3 regions of the Luteibacter sp. CQ10 genome follow, and region 3 is predicted to be linked to each of the others. Evidence: predicted binding sites of a transcription regulator. Region 3 holds the regulator's gene; each other region holds the start of a gene.
The links. Region 3 encodes HrcA, which represses chaperone genes, less so after heat shock. Its sites were predicted from a motif close to TTNGCACTCNNNNNNNNNGAGTGCNAA; they were not measured.
Positions count from the first base shown of each region.

Region 1: the regulator HrcA is predicted to act here: its motif matches at 4,969-4,995, upstream of groES (co-chaperone GroES).
Region 2: the regulator HrcA is predicted to act here: its motif matches at 3,771-3,797, upstream of rpoH (RNA polymerase sigma factor RpoH).

Region 1 covers NZ_JAEUYM010000007.1:112,951-120,015, reverse strand. The annotation lists gene accB (acetyl-CoA carboxylase biotin carboxyl carrier protein) at 1-395, opposite strand, end outside; gene aroQ (type II 3-dehydroquinate dehydratase) at 453-902, opposite strand; gene JNG39_RS20665 (DUF1415 domain-containing protein) at 1,140-1,691, opposite strand; gene JNG39_RS20660 (TlpA family protein disulfide reductase) at 1,700-2,233, opposite strand; gene JNG39_RS20655 (protein-disulfide reductase DsbD family protein) at 2,233-4,476, opposite strand; gene cutA (divalent-cation tolerance protein CutA) at 4,507-4,857, opposite strand; gene groES (co-chaperone GroES) at 5,044-5,337, shown strand; gene groL (chaperonin GroEL) at 5,395-7,038, shown strand.
Region 2 covers NZ_JAEUYM010000002.1:248,344-255,408, forward strand. The annotation lists gene JNG39_RS10005 (efflux RND transporter permease subunit) at 1-612, opposite strand, end outside; gene JNG39_RS10010 (ATP-binding protein) at 748-2,130, opposite strand; gene JNG39_RS10015 (response regulator transcription factor) at 2,114-2,800, opposite strand; gene rpoH (RNA polymerase sigma factor RpoH) at 2,879-3,739, opposite strand; gene JNG39_RS10025 (nucleoside/nucleotide kinase family protein) at 3,971-4,603, shown strand; gene JNG39_RS10030 (sugar porter family MFS transporter) at 4,629-6,056, shown strand; gene ung (uracil-DNA glycosylase) at 6,193-6,897, opposite strand; gene JNG39_RS10040 (response regulator) at 6,894-7,065, opposite strand, start outside.
Region 3 covers NZ_JAEUYM010000001.1:981,891-988,955, reverse strand. The annotation lists gene dnaJ (molecular chaperone DnaJ) at 40-1,170, opposite strand; gene dnaK (molecular chaperone DnaK) at 1,295-3,220, opposite strand; gene grpE (nucleotide exchange factor GrpE) at 3,354-3,884, opposite strand; gene hrcA (heat-inducible transcriptional repressor HrcA) at 3,969-5,027, opposite strand; gene recN (DNA repair protein RecN) at 5,162-6,832, shown strand; gene JNG39_RS04490 (response regulator transcription factor) at 6,921-7,065, opposite strand, start outside.

The sequences.
Region 1 (7,065 bases), on a different contig from region 3:
GTACCGGAGACATCGGCCTCGATCTGGTTGAACATCTTCATCGCTTCGATGATGCCCAGCGTCTCGCCGGCCTTGACCTGCTTGCCGACGGTGGCGAACGCCGGGGCACCCGGCGTGGACGAAGCGTAGAAGGTGCCGACCATCGGAGCCTTCACCACGTGGCCCGCCGGCAGGCCGCTGTCGGCCGGTGCGGCGGCGGGCGCCGGAGCGGCGACGGCCGGTGCGGCCGGGGCGGCAGCCGCCGGCGCGGCGATCATCTGCGGCGCGGCCACGGTCACGCCACCCTTCGGCACGCGCGACAGGCGAACCACTTCCTCGCCTTCCTTGATTTCCAGCTCGGCGAGGTTCGATTCCTCGAGCAGGTCGATGAGCTTCTTGATCTTGCGCAGGTCCATGGGACAAACCTTTACTGGTGGTGGGACGGGCGCCCCCCGGGGCGCCTCCAAATCGAATCAGGCGGACGGGACGGTCAGCCGCAGCAGGGTGGCTTCGAGCGCCAGGCGGTAGCTGTCGCCGCCGAAACCGCAGATCACGCCGGCGGCGAGATCGGACATATAGGAATGGTGGCGGAACGCCTCACGCGCGTGCGGGTTGGACAGGTGGATCTCGATGAACGGGATCGCCACGCCGGCCAGCGCATCGCGGATAGCCACGGAGGTGTGGGTGAACGCGGCCGGATTGAAGAGGATCCATGCCGTGCCTTCATCGCGCGCCTGGTGGATGCGGGCGATCAGCTCGTGCTCGGCGTTGGACTGGAACCAGCTCAGGTCGTGGCCGGCCGCCTGGGCACGGGCCGATAGCGTCGCGTTGATGTCGGCCAGGGTCTCGTGACCGTAGACCGACGGCTCGCGCACGCCGAGGAGGTTGAGGTTGGGTCCGTGCAGGACGAGGATCCTGGCCACTGTTCACCTGTGCCGTGGGTCCGGGATTCCGGAACGCCGCGCAGTGTGCGCCTGTCCGGCGAGGTTGTCCAGTTCGGTGACGTTCGACGCAGTTCGCTGGAGATCGTGAATTTCCAGACGGTACCGTATGGTGGAGGCCTGATTCGCCGATGCGATCGGCTCCCACCCTTCGGTAGGAGATTCGCTACCGAAGGGGTGGGAGCCGATCGCATCGGCGAACCCCGCAAAGCGGACGCTTCAAGGCTCGAACAGCTTCCGCCATCCCTCATGCCCCAGCTTGTCCAGCGTCGCCATGTTCGCCTCGAAGATCGCCGACGCCTCCGGAAAGGCCGCCACGGCCTTGTCGATGCTGGCCTCGCGCAGCAGGTGCAGGGTGGGGAAGGGCGAGCGGTTGGTGTAGTTGGTGATGTCGTCGGGGGCCGTGCCCTCGAACTGGAAATCGGGATGGAAGCTCGCCACCTGGATCTCGCCCTCCAGGTCGAGATCGGCCACGGTGTCGTCGGCCACCTCGAGGAATTCGTTGAAATCCTCGAAGTCGGCCAGTACGCGCGGGTGGATCAGCAACGTCGTATCCACGGCCTCCGGATCGGCGTCGCGCAGGAATTCGAGTTCGCGCACCAGGTCGGCATGCAGCTGCAACGGCTGGTCGGCATCGCTGACCACGTAACGCACCTGTCCCTTACGTTGCACGGCCTTGGCGAACGGGCACAGGTTGAGGCCGATCACGGCGCGCTCGAGCCAGAGGCGCGTCGCGTCGATGGCCTCGTCGTGGGTGGGCTGGGTGTCCATGGAAACTCTCAGGGGCCGAGCCAGTCGTCGAGCTCGGTGGCGGTGAAGGTGCCGACCTTGCGGCGCAGGATGCGACCATCTTCGCCGATCAGCACGCTGTACGGCAGCACCCGCAGCGTATTGCCGAACGACAGCGAGCCGCCGGGCGCGTCCGCATCCGCGATCACCACCGGGTAATCCACGGGGCTGTTGGCGAGATAGCCGCGCACGCCCGCGGCGGTGTCCTCGGCCACGCCGACCACGGCCACGTCCCGGTCGCGATGGCGATCGTAGGCCTGGCTGAGCAACGGCATCTCTCGACGGCAGGGCGCGCACCAACTCGCCCAGAAGTTGAGCAGCACGCGCTTGCCGCGCCAGTCGGACAGGCGGCGAGCCTTGCCGTCCAGGCTCAGGAAGGTGGCATCGGCGGCCAGGTCGCCCACGTCGGCCACGGTCACGCCTTGCGGCGGCGGTGGGTGCAGGCGGCGGTGCTCCACCCACAGGCCCGCGGCGGCCGCGGCCACCGCGAGCCCTACGATCCAGAACGTCGGGCCGCGCGTCATCAATGCGTGGCGGCGGCCAGGGCCTGCTCGACGCGGTCGTAGGTGAGCACCGTGGAGAGCTTGCGCCCGTCGCCGCCGCCCTTCGGGTACACCACGTAGAGCGGCACGCCCACCGAGTGATACTGCTCGAGGAAGGCGCCGATGGTGGCGTTCACGTCGGTCCAGTCGCCCTTCATGTAGACGGTGCCGGTCTTCTTGAGCAGGTCGCGGAAGGCCTGGGTGTCGAGCACGGCGCGCTCGTTGGCCTTGCAGGTGATGCACCAGTCGGCGGTCATGTCGACCAGCACCGGCGTACCGGCCGCGCGCAGTTCGGCGAGCTTCGCCGGTGAGTACGGCACCGAGCCGTCGGCGGCGGTGGTGGCCGACGCGGCCTGCGCCGGCAGCCCGTGCACCGTCCACAGCGCGAACGCCGCACCGGCCGCGAGCGCGGCGCTGAAGATCCACGACAGGCCGCCGCGACGGCGTCCATACCACCACAGCGCCATGGCCAGCAGCACGCCACCGGCCAGCACCAGCGCCGAGGCGTCGGCGCCGCGCTGCTTGGTCAGCACCCACAGCAGCCAGACGGCCGTGAGGTACATGGGGAAGGCGAGCGCCTGCTTGAGTGTTTCCATCCAGCGTCCCGGACGAGGCAGCAGGCGCGCCACCGCGGGTACGAAGCCGATCAGCAGGAAGGGCAGGGCCAGGCCAAGGCCAAGTGCGAGGAAGATCAGGAAGGCCACGCCGATCGGGGCGGCGAAGGCGAACGCGATGGCCGAACCCATGAACGGCGCGGTGCAGGGGCTGGCCACCACCACGGCGAGCACGCCGGTGAAGAAGTCGCCGGAGGGGCCCGAGCGCGAGGCGAGCCCGTTGCCGATGTTGCCCAGCGAACCGCCGATCTCGAACACGCCGGACATCGACAGGCCCACGGCGAGCATCACGTAGACCAGCAGGCCCACGGCCACGGGTTGCTGGAACTGGGCGCCCCACTGCACGCCATGGCCGGCAGCGCGGATGCCCACCACCACCAGGCCCAGCGCGGCGAAGGCCACCAGCACGCCGGCGGTGTACCACAGGGCATGACGGCGCGCGGCGCCCGGGCTCTCGCCGCTTTCCAGCACGGTGATCGCCTTCAGCGAAAGCACCGGCAGCACGCAGGGCATGAGATTGAGCACGAGGCCGCCGAGCAGGGCGAGGCCGATCGCCGCGACGATGCCGACCTTGGCCTCGTCGGCGGGCTCGAGGCCGGCCGGCGGAGGCGTGGGCGCCACCTCGGCGGGCGCGTCCTTCGGCGCCGATTCCGCGGGTGAGCCGATCTGGACCGCACCGCTGCCGAGGTCGGCACTCAGGTGGCGGGTCATCACCGGGTAGCAGATGCCGTTCTCGAGACAGCCCTGGTAGGCCACGTCGAGCTCGACCTTTTTCGCCGCGTCGCCGACGCCCTTCAGGGCCACCGGCACCTCGACCTGGTCGAAATAGACGATGGTGTCGCCGAAGTGTTCGTCGTGGTGCGCGATGCCGCTGGGCCAGTCGGGCTCGCCGGCGGAGACGCCCGACGGCGAGGTCACCGTGATTTGCGTCTTGTCGCGATAGAGGTAGTAGTCCTTCGGCATCGTCCAGCGCAGTACGAGCGTCTTGCCGTCCTTCGCCAGCGCCTCGAAGCGGAAAGCCTGGTCGGCCGGCAGGGCGGCGCCCTCGGTACCGGGGGCGGCAGTGGGCGCGCCGAGCAGCGACGCACCGTCGGCCGGCGGCGCGGCAGCCGTTGCCGAAGGTGCGGCGGGCGAGGTCGGGATGGTGGATGCGCCACCGACGGTGAGCTTCAGGTGCTCGGTGTTCGGCGGGTAGCAGATCTTCGGCTCCACCTCGTGGCAGCCCTGGTACTGCACGTCGAGGGCGAGCGTCTTGTTGGCGGCATCGGCGAGCGTGTAGGGCACGGTGGCTTCGATGTCGCCGTGGTAGATCTCCACGTCGCCGAGGTATTCGTCGTGCTTCTTGATACCGTTGGGCAAGGCAGGCTGGCCCAACGTCACCGCCGACGGATCGGCCGCCTTGATCTTGATCCGGCCCCGGTAGAGGTAGTAGTCCGGCGCGATGCGCCAGTGCAGCTTCACCGTGCCCGGCTGGCTGGGGTCGGACGTGAGGTGGAAGGCCTCGGTGACCGGCAAGAGGTCGTCGTCGCTCTGCGCGAAGGCCGGCAGGGCGAAGAGCATCAGGGTGGCCGTGGCGGCCAGGTTCCGCGCGAAGCGGGCAAACGACGACATGGTGGCTCCGTGGATCGGGGGCGTCGGTGATTATGACCGGGTGAGTGCCGCGTGGCTTACGTCGACGTTGCTTTCCACCCAATCGAGGTACGGGGCGTGGCCCGCCACCACGGGCAGCGCCACGATTTCGGGTACCTCATAGGGATGGCGACTGGCCACGAACTCCGCCAGCGCCGGGTAGGCCTCGCGCGTGGTCTTGGCCATGAGCAGGGCCTCCTCGTCACAAGTGACCTCGCCCCGCCAGCGATAGGTGGACCGTACGCCGGGCAGTCGGTTCACGCAGGCCGCCAGGCCGGATTCGACGATGCTCCGGGCGAGGGTGTCGGCGGCGTCGCCCGCGGGGCAGGCGACGAGGACGACGAGGCAGTTCGTATCGGTCATGGACGATTACTCGGAATTTTTGAACCGCCAGCCCTTGAACCGTTCCGCCGCGGCGCCATCTGTCGGTCAGCGCCAGGGCCTTTACGTTTCGGGACGGGCTTTGGCAGAATTCTGGCACTCACCCCGGCCAAGTGCTAACAGGGTGTAACTTTTTCCTTTTCCATCAACCACCTGCTTGGAGTAGTCATGAGCAAGCTGAAGCCGTTGCATGATCGCGTCATCGTCAAGCGCCTCGAAGAAGAGCGCGTTTCCGCCGGCGGCATCGTCATTCCCGACAGCGCCACCGAGAAGCCCACCCGCGGCAAGGTGATCGCCGCTGGTACCGGCCTGACCCTGGCCAGCGGCACCGTCCGCGCCATGGGCGTGAAGGAAGGCGACGTCGTCCTGTTCGGCAAGTATGCCGGCCAGGAGATCAAGGTCGACGGCGAAGAGCTGGTCTTCCTGAAGGAAGACGACATCGTGGCGATCCTCGAGGGCTGAGCTTCGCTCGCCTGACGCCTCAATCCCCATTCAACGCATTACTAAGGATTCGTTCTCATGGCAGCTAAAGAAGTCCGCTTCGGCGAAGACGTCCGCGCACGCATGCTCAAGGGCGTGAACACCCTGGCCAACGCCGTCAAGGTTACCCTCGGTCCCAAGGGCCGCAACGTCGTGCTCGAGAAGAGCTTCGGCACCCCGACCGTTACCAAGGACGGCGTCTCGGTCGCGAAGGAAATCGAACTCGCCGACAAGTACGAGAACATCGGCGCCCAGATCGTGAAGGAAGCCGCCTCGAAGACCTCCGACGTGGCCGGCGACGGCACCACGACGGCGACCGTCCTCGCCCAGGCGTTCATCCAGGAAGGCCTCAAGGCCGTGGCCGCCGGCATCAACCCGATGGACCTCAAGCGCGGCATCGACCAGGCCGTCGTGGCCGCCGTCGGCGAGCTGAAGAGCCTCTCCAAGCCCACCGCCGACGACAAGGCCATCGCCCAGGTCGGCACGATCTCGGCCAACTCCGATGCCAACATCGGCGACATCATCGCCAATGCGATGAAGAAGGTCGGCAAGGAAGGCGTGATCACGGTCGAAGAGGGTTCGGGTCTCGAGAACGAACTCGACGTGGTCGAGGGCATGCAGTTCGACCGCGGCTACCTCTCGCCGTACTTCATCAACAACCAGCAGTCGCAGCAGGTTGAGCTGGACGACCCGTTCATCCTCATCCACGACAAGAAGATCTCCAACGTCCGCGAGCTGCTGCCGGCCCTCGAAGCCGTCGCCAAGGCGGGCAAGCCGTTGCTGATCGTGGCCGAGGAAGTGGAAGGCGAAGCGCTGGCCACCCTCGTGGTCAACACCATCCGCGGCATCGTGAAGGTCGCCGCCGTGAAGGCGCCGGGCTTCGGTGACCGCCGCAAGGCCATCCTCGAAGACATCGCCATCCTCACCAACGGCGTCGTGATCTCCGAGGAAGTGGGCCTGCAGCTCGACAAGGCCACCATCAACGACCTCGGCCGCGCCAAGCGCGTGGTGATCACCAAGGAAAACACCACCATCATCGATGGTGCGGGTGAAGCCGAGAAGATCCAGTCGCGCATCGGCCAGATCAAGGCGCAGATCGAAGAGACCTCGTCGGACTACGATCGCGAGAAGCTGCAGGAGCGCGTGGCGAAGCTGGCCGGCGGCGTGGCCGTCATCAAGGTCGGCGCCGCGACGGAAGTCGAGATGAAGGAAAAGAAGGCCCGCGTCGAAGACGCCCTGCACGCTACCCGTGCGGCCGTCGAGGAAGGCGTGGTCCCGGGCGGCGGCGTCGCCCTGATCCGCGCGCTCAAGGCGCTGGAAGGCCTCAAGGGCGCCAACCAGGACCAGGACCTCGGCATCGCGATCACGCGTCGCACGCTCGAAGCCCCGCTGCGCGCCATCGTCACCAATGCCGGCGAAGAAGCCTCGGTCGTGGTGAACAAGGTAAAGGAAGGCAGCGGTAACTTCGGTTACAACGCCGCGAACGGCGAGTTCGGCGACATGATCCAGTTCGGCATCCTCGATCCGACCAAGGTCACGCGCTCGGCCCTGCAGTTCGCCGCCTCGGTGGCCGGCTCGATCATCACGACCGAGGCCGCCGTCACCGAAGTGCCGAAGAAGGACGAAGGCCACGCCCACGGTGCCCCGGGCGGCATGGGCGGCATGGGTGGCATGGACTTCTAAGTCCGGCTTTCCTTGCGTTCGTCGCAA
Region 2 (7,065 bases), on a different contig from region 3:
GTCCTGGGCCGATAGCCCGCGCGCCTGCAGGGCGGGGGGATCGATGTCGATCTGCACCTGGCGCGTCTTGCCGCCGAACGGATAGGGGATCGCCGCGCCCGGCACCGAGGTCAGCTGCGGACGGATGATGTTCAGGCCGAGGTCGCCGAGGTTCTGCTCGGTCAGCCCCTTGCCGGACAGCGCGAGCTGGATGATCGGTACCGTCGACGCGTTGTAGTTGAGGATCAGCGGCGGCGTGGTGCCCTGCGGCAGCTGGCGCAGCAGCGTCTGCGCCACGGCGGTCACCTGCGCGTTCGCGGTACGGATGTCCACCGTCGGCTGGAAGAAGATCTTGATGATGCCGAAGCCCTGGATCGAACTGGCCTCGATGTGCTCCACGTCGTTCACCGTGGTGGTGAGCACGCGCTCGAACGGCGACGACACGCGACCCACCATCTGGTCGGGCGGCAGGCCGTTGTACTGCCACACCACCGCGATCACGGGGATCTTGATGTCGGGAAAGATATCCGTCGGCGTGCGCAGGGCGGCGAGCGGACCCACGATGAGGATCAGCAAGGCGAGGACGACGAAGGTATACGGCCGCTGGAGTGCGATCCGGACGATGCCAATCATGGGGGACGGATTCCGTGCGCGATGTTGCGTCGCGGCGAATTCTGCGCCGTCGCCCTCGCCAGGCGAAGTTAAGTTTTGTTTAGGCTGGGTACATGCGCAAAAAATTGCCGCCGGGCTAAGGGCTTAGCCCGCGCGTCAGTTAACCGGGCAGATCACGGAAAACACCGCGCCCCGCTCGTTCCCCCCCACCGACAACGAATAGCCGTGCAGGCGCACGATGGCGCTGACGATGGCCAGGCCCAGTCCGCAACCGGGCTTGGAGCGGGTGTCGTCGCCGCGGTAGAAGCGCCGGAAGATCGCTTCGCGCTCGTCCGGGGGAATGCCCGGACCGGTATCGGCGATGTCCACGCGGGCGTCGCCGGTCGAATCGGTGAGCGCCGCCAGGTGGATGGCGCCGCCGTTCGGCGTGAACTTGATGGCGTTGCCCACGAGGTTCGCCAGGGCTTCGAACATCAGCTGCGGATCGCCGCGCAGGCTCGGCAACGGCCCGATGCTCAGCTCGAAGACCTGGCTTCGATCCTCGGCAACGGGCGCGTAGAACTCGTGCACGTTGCGCAGGACGCCACCCAGGTCCATGGCCTCGAAGCAGGCGCTGCGCTGGCGGTCTTCCAGTTCGGACACGCGCAGCAAGGCACGGAAGCGCGCCAGCACCGTGTCGATCTCGGCTACGCAATCGTCCAGCTGCTGCCCCTCGGGGCGTCCCTCGAATTGCTGTTGCAAGCGGTACAGCCGCGTGCGCATACGGGTGAGTGGCGTACGCAGGTCGTGGGCGATGTTGTCGGTGACGCCCTTGACCTCGCCGAGCAGCCGCTCGATCTCGTCCAGGGTGGTGTTGACGGTGCCGGCCAGGAGGTCGACTTCATCGTTCGCGCGACTGATCGGCAGGCGCACGCTGAGGTCGCCTTCGCGGATGGGCTCCATCGCCTGCTGGATGGCACGCACGCGCCGCGCGGGCGCCCTGGCGATGAGGATGCCGCCGAGCAGGCCGGGGATGAGGGTGAGCGTCAGGCCCCAGAGTACGCCGCGGCGGATGATCACGCCGATGCCGTCGATGGCCGCGCTCTCCTTGGCCACGACGAGGCGTTCGCCGCTGGGCAGCGTCTGCGCCACGGCGCGCGTACGGGCCGTGGCGCGAGTGCGCGAATCGCCTTCGCGGGTGAGGTCGGCCAGGCCGGCTTCGAGCGGGCGCGCCACGCCGTCGTCGGTCAGCTCCTTCGGGATGCGCGCGATGCTGCCGGCGAGGCGGTTGCCTTTCGCGTCGAACAGGCCCGCCCACATGTAGCCCTGCGAATCGATCGCGCCGGCGGCGTCCACCGTGTCGCGCAGCCTGCTCTGGTCGGTGCGCTCGAGGTAGTGGATGCGGGCGGCGAGCATCTGGTCGACCACGCTGGAGAGATAGCGCGACGCCTCCCACTGCACCACGCCCAGCAGCACCACGCACCAGATGGCGAAGAGCGCGCCGTAGATGATGATCAGGCGCGAGGTGGCCGAACGCCAGGCGTCAGTCAGCGGGCGCAAGGGTGTACCCCGAGCCGCGCACCGTGCGGATGAGCGGCGCTTGGCCGGCGCCGTCGATCTTGCGACGGAGGCGGCCGATATGGACGTCGATCACGTTGGTGCCCGGATCGAAATGGAAGCCCCACACGTGCTCGAAGATCATTTGCCGGGTCACCACCTGGCCGGCGTTGCGCATGAGGAATTCCAGCAGGCGGAACTCGGTGGGCAACAGCGTGAGCGGCTGCCCCTGGCGCAGGGCATTGTGGCGGACCAGGTCGAGCTCGAGGTCGCCGACGCGCAAGCGGGTTTCCTCGCCGCCGTTCGCCCGTCGACGGCGGCGCAGCAGCACTTCGGCGCGCGCGGACAATTCGTCGGGCGAGAAGGGCTTGGTGAGGTAGTCGTCGCCGCCGGCGCGCAGGCCGCGCACGCGTTCGTCCACGTCGGACAGCGCGCTGATCATCAGCACCGGGGTATCCACCGCCCGCTTGCGCAGTTCGGACACCACGTCGATGCCGTCCATGCCGGGCAGCATGCGGTCGAGGGTGATGATGTCGTAACCGTCGGCCAGGGCGCGGTCGAGGCCTTCGCGGCCGTTGGCCACCCAGTCGGCGGTCAATCCGTGCGCACCCAGCTCCGCGACGATGTCGCGGGCGGTCACTTCATCGTCTTCGATGACCAGGGCCCTGGGCATCCTCGGTTCTCCCACGTCTCGGACAACGGAAAACGGCCCCCGAGGGGGCCGTTTTCGGATGGTACGCCGATCTTCGCCTTACGCGGCGATGGCGACGCGCATCTTCTTCATGGCATTCGCCTCGATCTGGCGGATGCGCTCGGCGGACACGCCGTACTCGTCGGCGAGGTCCTGCAGCGTGGCCTTGTTGTCCTCGGCCAGCCAGCGGCGCTGGATGATGTCGCGCGAGCGGCTGTCGAGATTGGCCAGCGCGGAGGACAGCGCCCCCATCTGGTTGTCCGAGGCGTCGGCCTCGGCCAGGTTGTCGTACGGATCGGCACCTTCGTCGACCAGGAAGGCGGCCGGGGCCGGCTTCTCGTCGTCGTCGGCGTCGGCCGGGGCTTCGAAGCCGACGTCACGACCCGAGAGACGCGATTCCATCTCGCGGACGGTGGCCTCGGGCACGCCCAGGTCGTTGGCGACCACGCGGACTTCCTCGGCGTTCATCCAGCCCAGGCGCTTCTTGCTCTTGCGCAGGTTGAAGAACAGCTTGCGCTGCGCCTTGGTGGTGGCCACCTTCACGATGCGCCAGTTGCGCAGGATGAACTCGTGCATTTCGGCACGGATCCAGTGCACGGCGAAGCTGACCAGACGCACGCCCTGGTCGGGGTCGAAGCGCTTCACGGCCTTCATCAGGCCGATGTTGCCTTCCTGGATGAGGTCCGAAAGCTGCAGGCCGTAACCGTTGTAGCCGCGGGCCACGTGGACCACGAAGCGAAGATGCGACATCACGAGTTTCTTGGCGGCGTCGAGATCGGCGTCGTCGTGGAACTGCCGCGCCAGCGCCTGTTCCTCGTCAAGGCTGAGCACCGGGATGCGATGGACGGCCGCGATGTAGGAATCCAGACTGCCGACGACGCTCGGGAGCCCGTAGTTACGGGTAGCGAGGGCTTGGGACATGTGTGGAACCTCCTGAAAGTCTTGGGGCAGATTAGCAGTCCCACCATGGGACTGCTAACCCCTGCCGAAGTTCGTTCGGCCTTATCTGTACGCCATAGTACAGAAATGACCCACCCAGGTCAATAGCTGTACCTCTCGGTTCAGGAACTATTCGCCCTACGGCGACCGTGGGTTACAGCCACTCGCTTTTTTATCGACCGTACACCGTCGGCAGTGCTACGGTCCGTCGTTATGATCGATCCAAATGTCCGCGAACGACTCGATGCGCTGCTGGCCAAGGGTGGACGGCGCATCCTCGGGATCGCCGGATTGCCGGGGGCCGGGAAATCCACCCTGGCGGCGGCCCTCCTCGCCGAGCTGGGCGACCTGGCCGTCGGAGTGCCGATGGACGGCTTCCACCTGGCCAACGCCGAGCTGCGCCGCCTTGGCCGCGCCGCCCGCAAGGGGGCCCCCGACACCTTCGATGCCGCCGGCTACGTCGCCCTGCTCCGCCGGCTCCGTTCGCCGATGGCGGGGGAAACGGTGTACGCCCCGGCGTTCCACCGAGAGATCGAGGAACCCATCGCCGGTGAGGTGCCGATTCCCGCCGAGGCGCAGCTGGTCATCACCGAGGGAAATTACCTCCTGATGGAGGACGGCCCCTGGGCGGACATTCGCGGACTGCTCGACGAGACGTGGTTCGTCGAGGTGGACGACGCGCAACGCCGCACCCAGCTGCTGGAACGTCACATGCGCTACGGCCGCGAACGCCAGGCCGCGCTCGACTGGATCGAACACACCGACGAGCCGAACGCTCGCCGCATCGCCGCCACGGCGCACCACGCGGACTTCCACGTCCGCCTGGGTGCCTGGGTGGCGTCATGACACGGCATCAACCAGGGAGTCTTGCATGCACGCGGTAACCCCAGACCAACCGGCGGATACCGCCGCCTCCTCTTCCACCGGCATCGTCGTCGGTATCGCGGTGATCGCCGCCCTCGGCGGCCTGCTGTTCGGCTACGACACCGGCGTGATCGGCGTGGCGCTGCTCGGCCTCGGCCGGCAGTTCGCGCTCGACGACACCACCAAGCAGCTGGTGACCGGCGCGATCATCTTCGGCGCCCTGTTCGGCTGCCTCGCCACGGGGCCGTTCTCCGACCGCCTCGGCCGGCGGCGCATGGTGATCTTCGTGGGCGTGGTGTTCGCGATCGGATCGATCGCCTCGGCGATGGCGACCAGCGTGGGCTGGCTGGTCGCCGCGCGGTTCGTGCTGGGCCTTTCCGCGGGCAGTTCCACGCAGATCATCCCGGTGTACATCGCCGAGGTCGCGCCGTCGAAGCATCGCGGCAAGATGGTGACGCTGTTCCAGTTCATGGTGGTGTTCGGCATCACCGTGGCCTATTTCACCGGCTTCGTGCTCGGCGAGCACTGGCGCTGGATGTTCGGCCTGGGCGTCGTGCCCGCCGTGATCCTGCTGGCCGGCATGGCCTGGCTGCCGGAAAGCCCGCGCTGGCTCGTGGCGGAACACCGCAGGGACGACGCCCTGCGCGTGCTGGAGCGCGTGCGCGGCAGCGCTTCGGCGGCGCGCGCGGAAGTGGCGGAAATCGAGACGGTGGCGCAGAAGGAACCCACCGGAAGCTGGAAGGACATCACCAAGCCCTGGATCCGCCCGGCGGTGATCGTCGGCGCGGGTATTTCGATGTTCTCGCAGATCACCGGCAACAACGCGCTCATCTATTACGCGCCCACCATCCTCACCAAGGCGGGCTTCTCCGATGAAGCGGCCGTGCTGGGTACCGGCGCGAGCACGGTGCTGGTGGTGGTGATGACGGTGATCGGCAGCTTCCTGGTCGACCGCATCGGCCGGCGCAGCTACCTGTTGTGGATGATCCCCGGCTCGATCGTGGCCCTGGTGGTGATGGGCTGGCTGTTCCAGGGCCAGGGGCCGGCCACGGACTTCAGCCGCTGGGTGACCGTGGGCTGCCTGGCCGCCTACATGATGCTCAACTGCGGCAGCTTCGGCGTGTGCATCTGGCTGATCAATTCGGAGGTGTATCCGCTCTTCGTGCGCGGCAAGGGCGCGAGCCTGGGCGCCTTCAGCCACTGGACGTTCGACCTGATCGTGACGCTCACCACCCTCACCCTCGTGACCTCGCTGGGTGCCACGCACACGTTCTGGCTGTATGCGGTGATCTCGGTGGGCGCGCTGGCGTTCGTCTATTTCCTCGTGCCCGAGACGATGGGCAAGAGCCTGGAAGAAATCGAACACGAACTGCGCGAACACCGCTTCTATCCGTACCAGCAGAAGCGGCTGGCCAGGGAGCGGCGCGGAGGCTAGGCCAGAGCCGAACCCTTCTTCCGCGAGAACCCGGCGCAAGGCGCTGGGTTCCTGCGTGCGCAGGAACGACGTGAGGGTTTTCGACCCGCGGGGGAATCCCGTAGCTCGTCGTTCCTGCGCACGCTTTCTTCGATGGCTAAACGGCTTCCAGCTCGGAGCGGCGCGGCAGCGACCAGTCGATGGGTGGCTCGCCGCGCGCTTCGAGGTAGGCGTTGGCCTTGGCGAAGTGCCCGCAGCCCATGAAGCCGCGGTGCGCCGACAGCGGCGAAGGGTGCACGCTGCGCAGGATGCCATGACGCTTGCCGTCGATCAGCTGGCCTTTCTTCTGGGCGTGGCTGCCCCAGAGCATGAAGACCAGGCCCTCGCGCTCGCGGTTGAGCGCGTCGATGGCCGCGTCGGTGAACCCTTCCCAGCCCTTGCCCTGGTGCGATGCGGCCAGTCCGGCTTCGACGGTGAGCACCGCGTTGAGCAGCAGCACGCCCCGGTCGGCCCACGGCGTGAGGCAGCCATGATCCGGCGGCGCGATGCCCAGGCAGTCGTGGATTTCCTTGAACATGTTCTGCAGCGACGGCGGCACGCGCACGCCGGGACGCACGGAGAAGCTGAGGCCGTGCGCCTGGTTCGGGCCGTGGTACGGATCCTGCCCGAGGATCACCACGCGCACGCGGTCGAATGGCGTGTGCGTGAAGGCGTTGAAGATCTCCGGCCCCGGCGGGTAGATGACCTTGCCGTTCGCCTTCTCGTCGCGGAGAAAAGCCGAAAGGGCCTGCATGTCGGGGCGGTCGAGGTAGGCGCCGATGCGCTCCTTCCACGAGGGCTCGAGTTTGACGCGGTCGTTCACGCGTGCGTCCTTTCGCGCAGGTGCCGCGCCACGCGCAGCTGGAACAGCAGCTTGGTGATCAGGAGTTTTTCCTCTACCGGTTTTTCCACCAGGTCGTTGGCGCCCGCGCGAAGCAGGGCCGTCTGGTTGGCCGGGTTTTCGTCGCCGGTCATCACCAGCGTGGGCAGC
Region 3 (7,065 bases):
CCCTGCTCGGTAGGAGCCGATTCATCGGCGATGCTTTCGTCAGGAGGTCACGCGCGACCAGAAGTCCTTGACGCCATCCATGAAGCTGTTCGAACGCGGCGTGTGCTTCGATGCCTCGTCGCCGACGAAGGTCGCTTCCAGCTGCTGCAGCAAATCGCGCTGCTCCTTGGTCAACCGCACCGGCGTCTCGACCACCACCGTGCAGATGAGATCGCCCGTGCGACCGCCACGCACCGACTTCACGCCGCGTCCTCGCAGGCGAAATTGATGGCCGGTCTGCGTTTCCGGCGGCACGCTCACGGCGATTTCGCCTTCGAGCGTCGGCACCATCAGGTCGGTTCCGAGCGCGGCTTGCGCGAATCGGATGGGCATTTCGCAATAGAGGTCGCTGCCGTCGCGCTGGAAGATCGCGTGTTCGCGCACGCGCACTTCCACGTAGAGATCGCCCGCCGGCGAGCCGGCCGGGCCGGCTTCGCCCTGCCCGGTGAGGCGGATGCGATCGCCGTTGTCCACGCCGGCCGGGATGCGCACCGAAAGCGTACGCTCCTCTTCGATGCGGCCTTCGCCGTGGCATTTCTTGCAGGGCTTGTCGATCTTCTGGCCCGAGCCATGGCAGGTCGGGCAGGCCTGCTGGATGGAGAAGATGCCGTTCTGCATGCGCACGCGGCCGTGGCCGGCGCAGGTGGAACAGGTGGAGACCTTGCCGTCTTCCGAGCCAGAACCGTTGCAGTGATGGCAGTTGACCTGGGTGGGGATGTCGATCTTCTTCTCGACGCCGAAGACGGCCTCTTCGAGGTCGAGGTCCATCATGTAGCGCAGGTCGGCACCGCGGCGCGCGCGCTGACGCCCGCCACCGCCGCCGAAGATGTCGCCGAAAATATCGCCGAAGATGTCGCCCACGTCGCCGAAACCGGCGCCGCCACCACGGCCGAACCCGCCGCCCTCGAAAGCCGCGTGACCGTACTGGTCGTATGCCGCGCGCTTCTGGGCGTCGGAGAGTACGTCGTAGGCCTCCTTGGCCTCCTTGAATTTGTCGATCGCCTCGGGGTCGTCCGGATTGCGGTCGGGGTGGTACTTCATCGCGACGCGGCGAAAGGTCTTCTTGAGGTCGCCCTCGGTCACGGTGCGTTCGACGCCGAGAATTTCGTAGTAGTCGCGTTTGCTGCTCATGTCACGCTTGCTTCCCTGGACGGAAGAACGCGCCGACGGCTTTCGCCTCGGCGCGTCCGCTCCGGTTGACCGTGCTGCAGATAGCGTGGACATCCATCCACGCTATCCGCACTCGCTAGGACGATTACTTCTTGTCGTCCTTGACTTCGGTGAACTCCGCATCGACCACGTCGTCCGGCTGCGCCGAGCCGCCGCCCGGCGCCGACTGCTGCGCGGTATCCGAAGCGCCACCGTTCTGCGCGGCCGCGTAGAGCGCCTGGGCGACCTGCTCGAGGTTGGCGATCTTCGACTCGATGGCCATCTTGTCGTCGCCGTCCTTGACCTTTTCCAGCTCCGACACCGCGGCGTCGATGTTGGCCAGCTGCTCGGCCGGGATCTTGCCGCCGTGCTCCTTCAGCTGGCTGCGGGTGCCGTGGACGAGCTGGTCGGCCTTGTTGCGCACCTGCACGAGCTCGTGGAACTTCTTGTCTTCCTCGCGATTGGCTTCGGCATCGGCCACCATGCGCTGGATTTCTTCATCGGACAGGCCCGAACCGGCCTTGATCTCGATCTTCTGTTCCTTGCCGGTGTCCTTGTCCTTCGCCGAGACGTGGAGGATGCCGTTGGCGTCGATATCGAAGGTGACCTCGATCTGCGGCGTGCCGCGCGGCGCCGGGCGGATACCCTGCAGGTCGAACTTGCCCAGCGACTTGTTGGCGTTGGCGCGCTCGCGCTCGCCCTGCAGCACGTGCACGGTGACGGCCGTCTGGTTGTCGTCGGCGGTGGAGAACACCTGCGACGCCTTGGTCGGCACCGTGGTGTTCTTCTCGATGAGCTTGGTCATCACGCCGCCCATCGTCTCGATGCCGAGCGACAGCGGGGTGACGTCGAGCAGGAGGACGTCCTTCACCGAACCGCCCAGCACGCCGCCCTGGATGGCGGCACCGACGGCCACGGCTTCATCCGGGTTGACGTCCTTGCGCGCTTCCTTGCCGAAGAAGTCCTTCACCGCTTCCTGCACTTTGGGCATGCGGGTCTGACCACCGACGAGGATGACCTCGTGGATGTCGGACACGCGCAGGCCGGCGTCGTTGAGCGCGGTACGGCACGGCTCGATGGTGCCCTTGACCAGGTCTTCCACCAGCGACTCGAGCTTGGCGCGGGTCAGCTTGATGTTCAGGTGCTTCGGGCCCGAGGCGTCGGCGGTGACGTATGGCAAGTTGACGTCGGTCTGGTGCGACGAGGAGAGCTCGATCTTCGCGCGCTCGGCGGCGTCCTTCAGGCGCTGCAGGGCGAGCTGATCCTGGCGCAGGTCGATGCCCTGCTCCTTCTTGAACTCGTCCACGAGGTAATCGATGACGCGGTTGTCGAAGTCTTCGCCACCCAGGAAGGTGTTGCCGTTGGTGGCGAGCACTTCGAACTGCTTCTCGCCGTCGACGTTGGCGATCTCGATGATGGACACGTCGAACGTGCCGCCGCCGAGGTCGTACACGGCGATCTTGCGGTCCGCCGTGGAGCTCTTGTCGAGGCCATAGGCCAGCGCGGCCGCGGTGGGCTCGTTGATGATGCGCTTGACGTCGAGGCCGGCGATCTTGCCGGCGTCCTTGGTGGCCTGGCGCTGGCTGTCGTTGAAGTAGGCCGGCACGGTGATGACCGCTTCGGTCACCGACTCGCCGAGGAAGTCTTCGGCGGTCTTCTTCATCTTCATCAGCACCTTGGAGGAGATCTCCTGCGGCGCCATCTTCTTGCCGTCGGCCGTCTGCACCCAGGCGTCGCCGTTGTCATGCGCGACGATGCCGTAGGGAACGAGCTTGATGTCCTTCTGCACCTCGGCGTCGGTGAACTTGCGGCCGATGAGGCGCTTCACCGCGTAGAAGGTGTTCTTGGCGTTGGTGACGGCCTGGCGCTTGGCCGGCGCACCGACGAGGACTTCGTTGTCCTTGGTGAACGCGACGATGGACGGCGTGGTGCGATCGCCCTCGGCGTTCTCGATGACGCGAGCGGTCGTACCTTCCATCACTGCCACGCAGCTGTTGGTGGTACCGAGGTCGATGCCGATGATCTTGGCCATGCTCAAGTTGCTCCGAATATCAATGCGGCCCCCGCGGCCGCTGCTGTGATGAAAGTGGGGCTTCGCCCCATCGATTCAATGCCTTGTGAGATCGCTTCGAAGCGCCTGGGGCGGCTTCGGGCGCCTCGTTCGATCAGTTGTCGCGCACCACGGCGACGAGCGCCGGACGCAGCAGACGGTCGTTCAGCACGAAGCCCTTCTGGACCACGGCCACGACGGTGTTGGGTGCATGCTCGTTCGACTCGACCGCGCTGATCGCCTGGTGGTGATCGGGGTTGAACGGCTGGTGCAGCGGATCGACCACGGTGAGGCCGTTGGCCTGGGTGACCTTCTCCAACTGCTTGAGCGTGAGCTCCAGGCCCTCGCGCAACGTCTTCGCGTCGGCGTTCTCGTTGGCCAGGCCCAGTGCGATGCCGTCGTAGACCGGCAGCAACTCGCCCAGGAGCTTTTCGTTGGCGAAACGGCGGGCCTGGTCGAGGTCGCGCTGAAGGCGGCGGCGCTGGTTTTCGATCTCCGCCCGTTCGCGCAGCACGGTCTCGCGCGCCTGGGACAACTCGGTCTCGAGGGCGCCCAGGCGGGCGGTCAAGGCCTCGAGGTCGGCATTCACGCCGTCGTCCGGGCTCTCAGCGGCCTGGCCCGGCGCGTGGGGATCGTTGTTTTGCATGTCTACTCCAAATGTCAGCTCACCGGCCCTCCCGAGGAGGGCCGAACATTCGCGGGAAATAGTAAACCCGCCTCCCGGGGCGGTTTATGAGGTCGCCGCGGCGCGATTCAAGGCGTCGCTGAGCAGTCCGGCGGTGGCCTGTACCACCGGGATCACGCGCTCGTAGGCCATCCGGGTGGGTCCGATGACGCCGATGGCGCCCAGCATGCGGCCGTTGGTGCCGTAGGTGGCGGTCACGATGCTGCAACCGTCGAGGGCCGAAAAGCCCGATTCCTCGCCGATGAACAGGCGCACGCCGGGCGCCTTGACGCACATTTCCATCAGTTGCAGCAGCTCTCGCTTCTGCTGGAAGGCGTCGAAGAGGTCGCGGAGACGGTCGATGTCGGCCAGCTCCGAATACCCCATGAGATTGGTCTGCCCGCTCACCAGCACGTCGTCGGCGTCGTCGGCACCGAACGAGGCCGTGGCCAACTCCACCACGCCGGAGAGCTGGCGGTTCAGCTCACCGCCCGCCGCGCGCAACTCCGCCGCCAGGTGGGCGCGGATGTCGGCCAGGCGAAACCCCGTGAAATGGGCATTGAGGTAGTTGGCGGTGCGCTCCAGCTCGCCCGCCTCGACGGGCCGGGCCAGTTGGACCACCCGGTTCTGCACCTGGTTGTCGGAAAACACCAGCACCACGAGCACACGGGCATCGGGCAGGCTCACGAAATCGATGTGACGCAGGGGAAAATCGCCCTGGCGCGGGACGGTGACCACGCCGGCGAAGCGGGTCATGGCCGAGAGCAGGTTCGACACGTTGCCCAGCAGGTCGCGGGTGGTGGTCTGGTGGGGCGGCAGGCCGCCCTGCAACCGGGCCATGTCGTCGCGCGGCAGGGGCTTGAGCTCGAGCAGGCTGTCGACGAAGAGGCGCAGGCCCCGCGGCGTGGGGATCCGGCCGGCCGAGGTATGCGGCGACGCCACCAGGCCGGCCTCTTCGAGGTCGGCCATGATATTGCGGATGGTGGCCGGGCTCACTTCCAGGCCCGACGACTTCGCCAGCGTGCGCGAGCCGACCGGCTCGCCGTCGGAGAGGTATTGGGAAATCAGGGTCCGCAGCAGCCGTCGCGCGCGAGCATCGATGTCGTGACCGGAAAACGGATTCATGCGCGTTGGAAGGGGCCGGAAGGGGTCTGAACGTCGCGCTATCAATAAGGTCTCGACCGTCAGCTTGCAAGTCTCGGCTTCTGCGACGCGCCTCCGGCTACAATCGGCGCGATTCCATCCCCCGCCCGGTGCCCATGCTCACCTCGCTCTACGTCCGTCAGTTCGCCGTCGTCGAAGAAGCCGAGATCGCCTTCGGTCCAGGGCTGACCGTGGTCAGTGGCGAAACCGGCGCGGGCAAGTCCCTCCTGGTCGATGCGCTGATGCTGCTGGCCGGTGCGCGCGCCGACAGCGGCATGGTGCGCGCCGGCAGCGACCGCGCCGAGCTGGCCGCCGAATTCGACCTCACCGGCCTGCCCGAGGCGGCCGGCTGGTTGCGCCAGGAAGAGCTCGACGACGGCGACACCTGCCAGCTGCGCCGGGTGATCCGCGCCGAGGGCGGCACGCGCGGATGGATCAACGGCCGGCCGGCCAGCGTGGCGCAGATGTCGGCGCTGGCGGCGCTCATCGTCGAGATCCACGGCCAGCACGAGCACCAGGCCCTGCTCTCGCGCCAGCACCAGATGACCCTGCTCGACGCCTATGCCGGCAACGAGGACCGCGTCGCCCGCGTGCGCGACCTCGCCCGCGCCTGGCGCGAGGCGGTCAATCGCATCCGTACGCTGTCCGGCGGCGACGACCGCGACCACCAGATCGACCTCCTACGCCACGAGCTGGACGAACTCGATCGTTGGGCGCTCGCGCCCGCGGCGCTGGAAGAACTGGAAACCCAGCATCGCCGCCTCGCCAACGCCGGCCGCCTCGCCGAAGGCGCCAACGGCGTGGTGGAACTCCTCGACGGCGAAAGCGAATTCGCCATCGGCCGCGCCCTGCTTCGCGCGCATGCCGAGTTGTCGCGGCTGGCCGAACTGGACGCCACGCTGGCGCCCACCCTCGAGCTGCTCGACAGCGCGCAGATCCAGGTGGGCGAGGCCGTGGACGGCCTGGGCCGCTACGCGCAGGATGTCGAGCTCGACCCCGAGCGCCTGGCCGAGGTGGACACCCATCTCACTCATCTGCACGACCTTTCCCGACGCTACCGCCTGCCCATCGAGGAGCTTTCGGCCAAGGCCGACGAGGTTCGCGAGCGCCTGACCGAACTCGAAGGCGCAGGCGACGCACTGGAGCGCCTGGGGCGCGAGCGCGACCGCCTGCGAGTCGACTACGACGCCGCCGCCGCCGAGCTTTCGACAGCCCGCATCGAAGCCGCCCAGCGCCTCGGTGCCACCGTGGCCGGCCTCATGGGCGAACTCGGCATGGCCGGGGGACGCCTGGAGGTATCGCTCGAACCGGCCGACGGCGACGAACCCGATCCGCAGGGCCGCGAGCGTTGCGAATTGCTGGTGAGCGCCAATCCCGGCCAACCGCCCCGCCCCCTGCGCAAGGTGGCCTCCGGTGGCGAACTGGCGCGCATCAGCCTCGCCATCGAAGTGGCGACGCTGGGCAACGACAACATCGGCTGCATGATCTTCGACGAGGTCGACACCGGCATCGGCGGCGCCGTGGCCGAAGTGGTGGGCCAGAAGTTGCGCGCTCTAGGCGACAAGGTGCAGGTGATGTGCGTCACCCACCTCCCCCAGGTGGCGGCCCAGGGCCACGCCCATCTTCGCGTGTCCAAGGAAAGCGATGGCGAGGCGACCCGCACGCGTATCCAGGCGCTGGATGCCCATGGCCGCCGCGACGAGCTGTCGCGCATGCTGGGCGGGGTGGAGATCACCAAGGAAACCCGCGCGCACGCGAAGAAGATGCTGGACCGGGCACAAGGTTGAATCGCCGATACGATCGGCTCCCATCCCTTCGGTTGTAACGCTGCTACCGGAGGGGTGGGAGCCGATCGTATCGGCGAATCCAGTCACCTCAGGCGCGAATCAGGCCGCGCTCCTGCGCCATCCGATAGAGATCGAGTTCCGACCCCGCGTTGAGCTTGTTCATCACCGCCGCGCGGTGGATGTAGATCGTCTTCTGCCCGATGCCCAGCTCGGCCGCCACCTGTTTGGGCGCA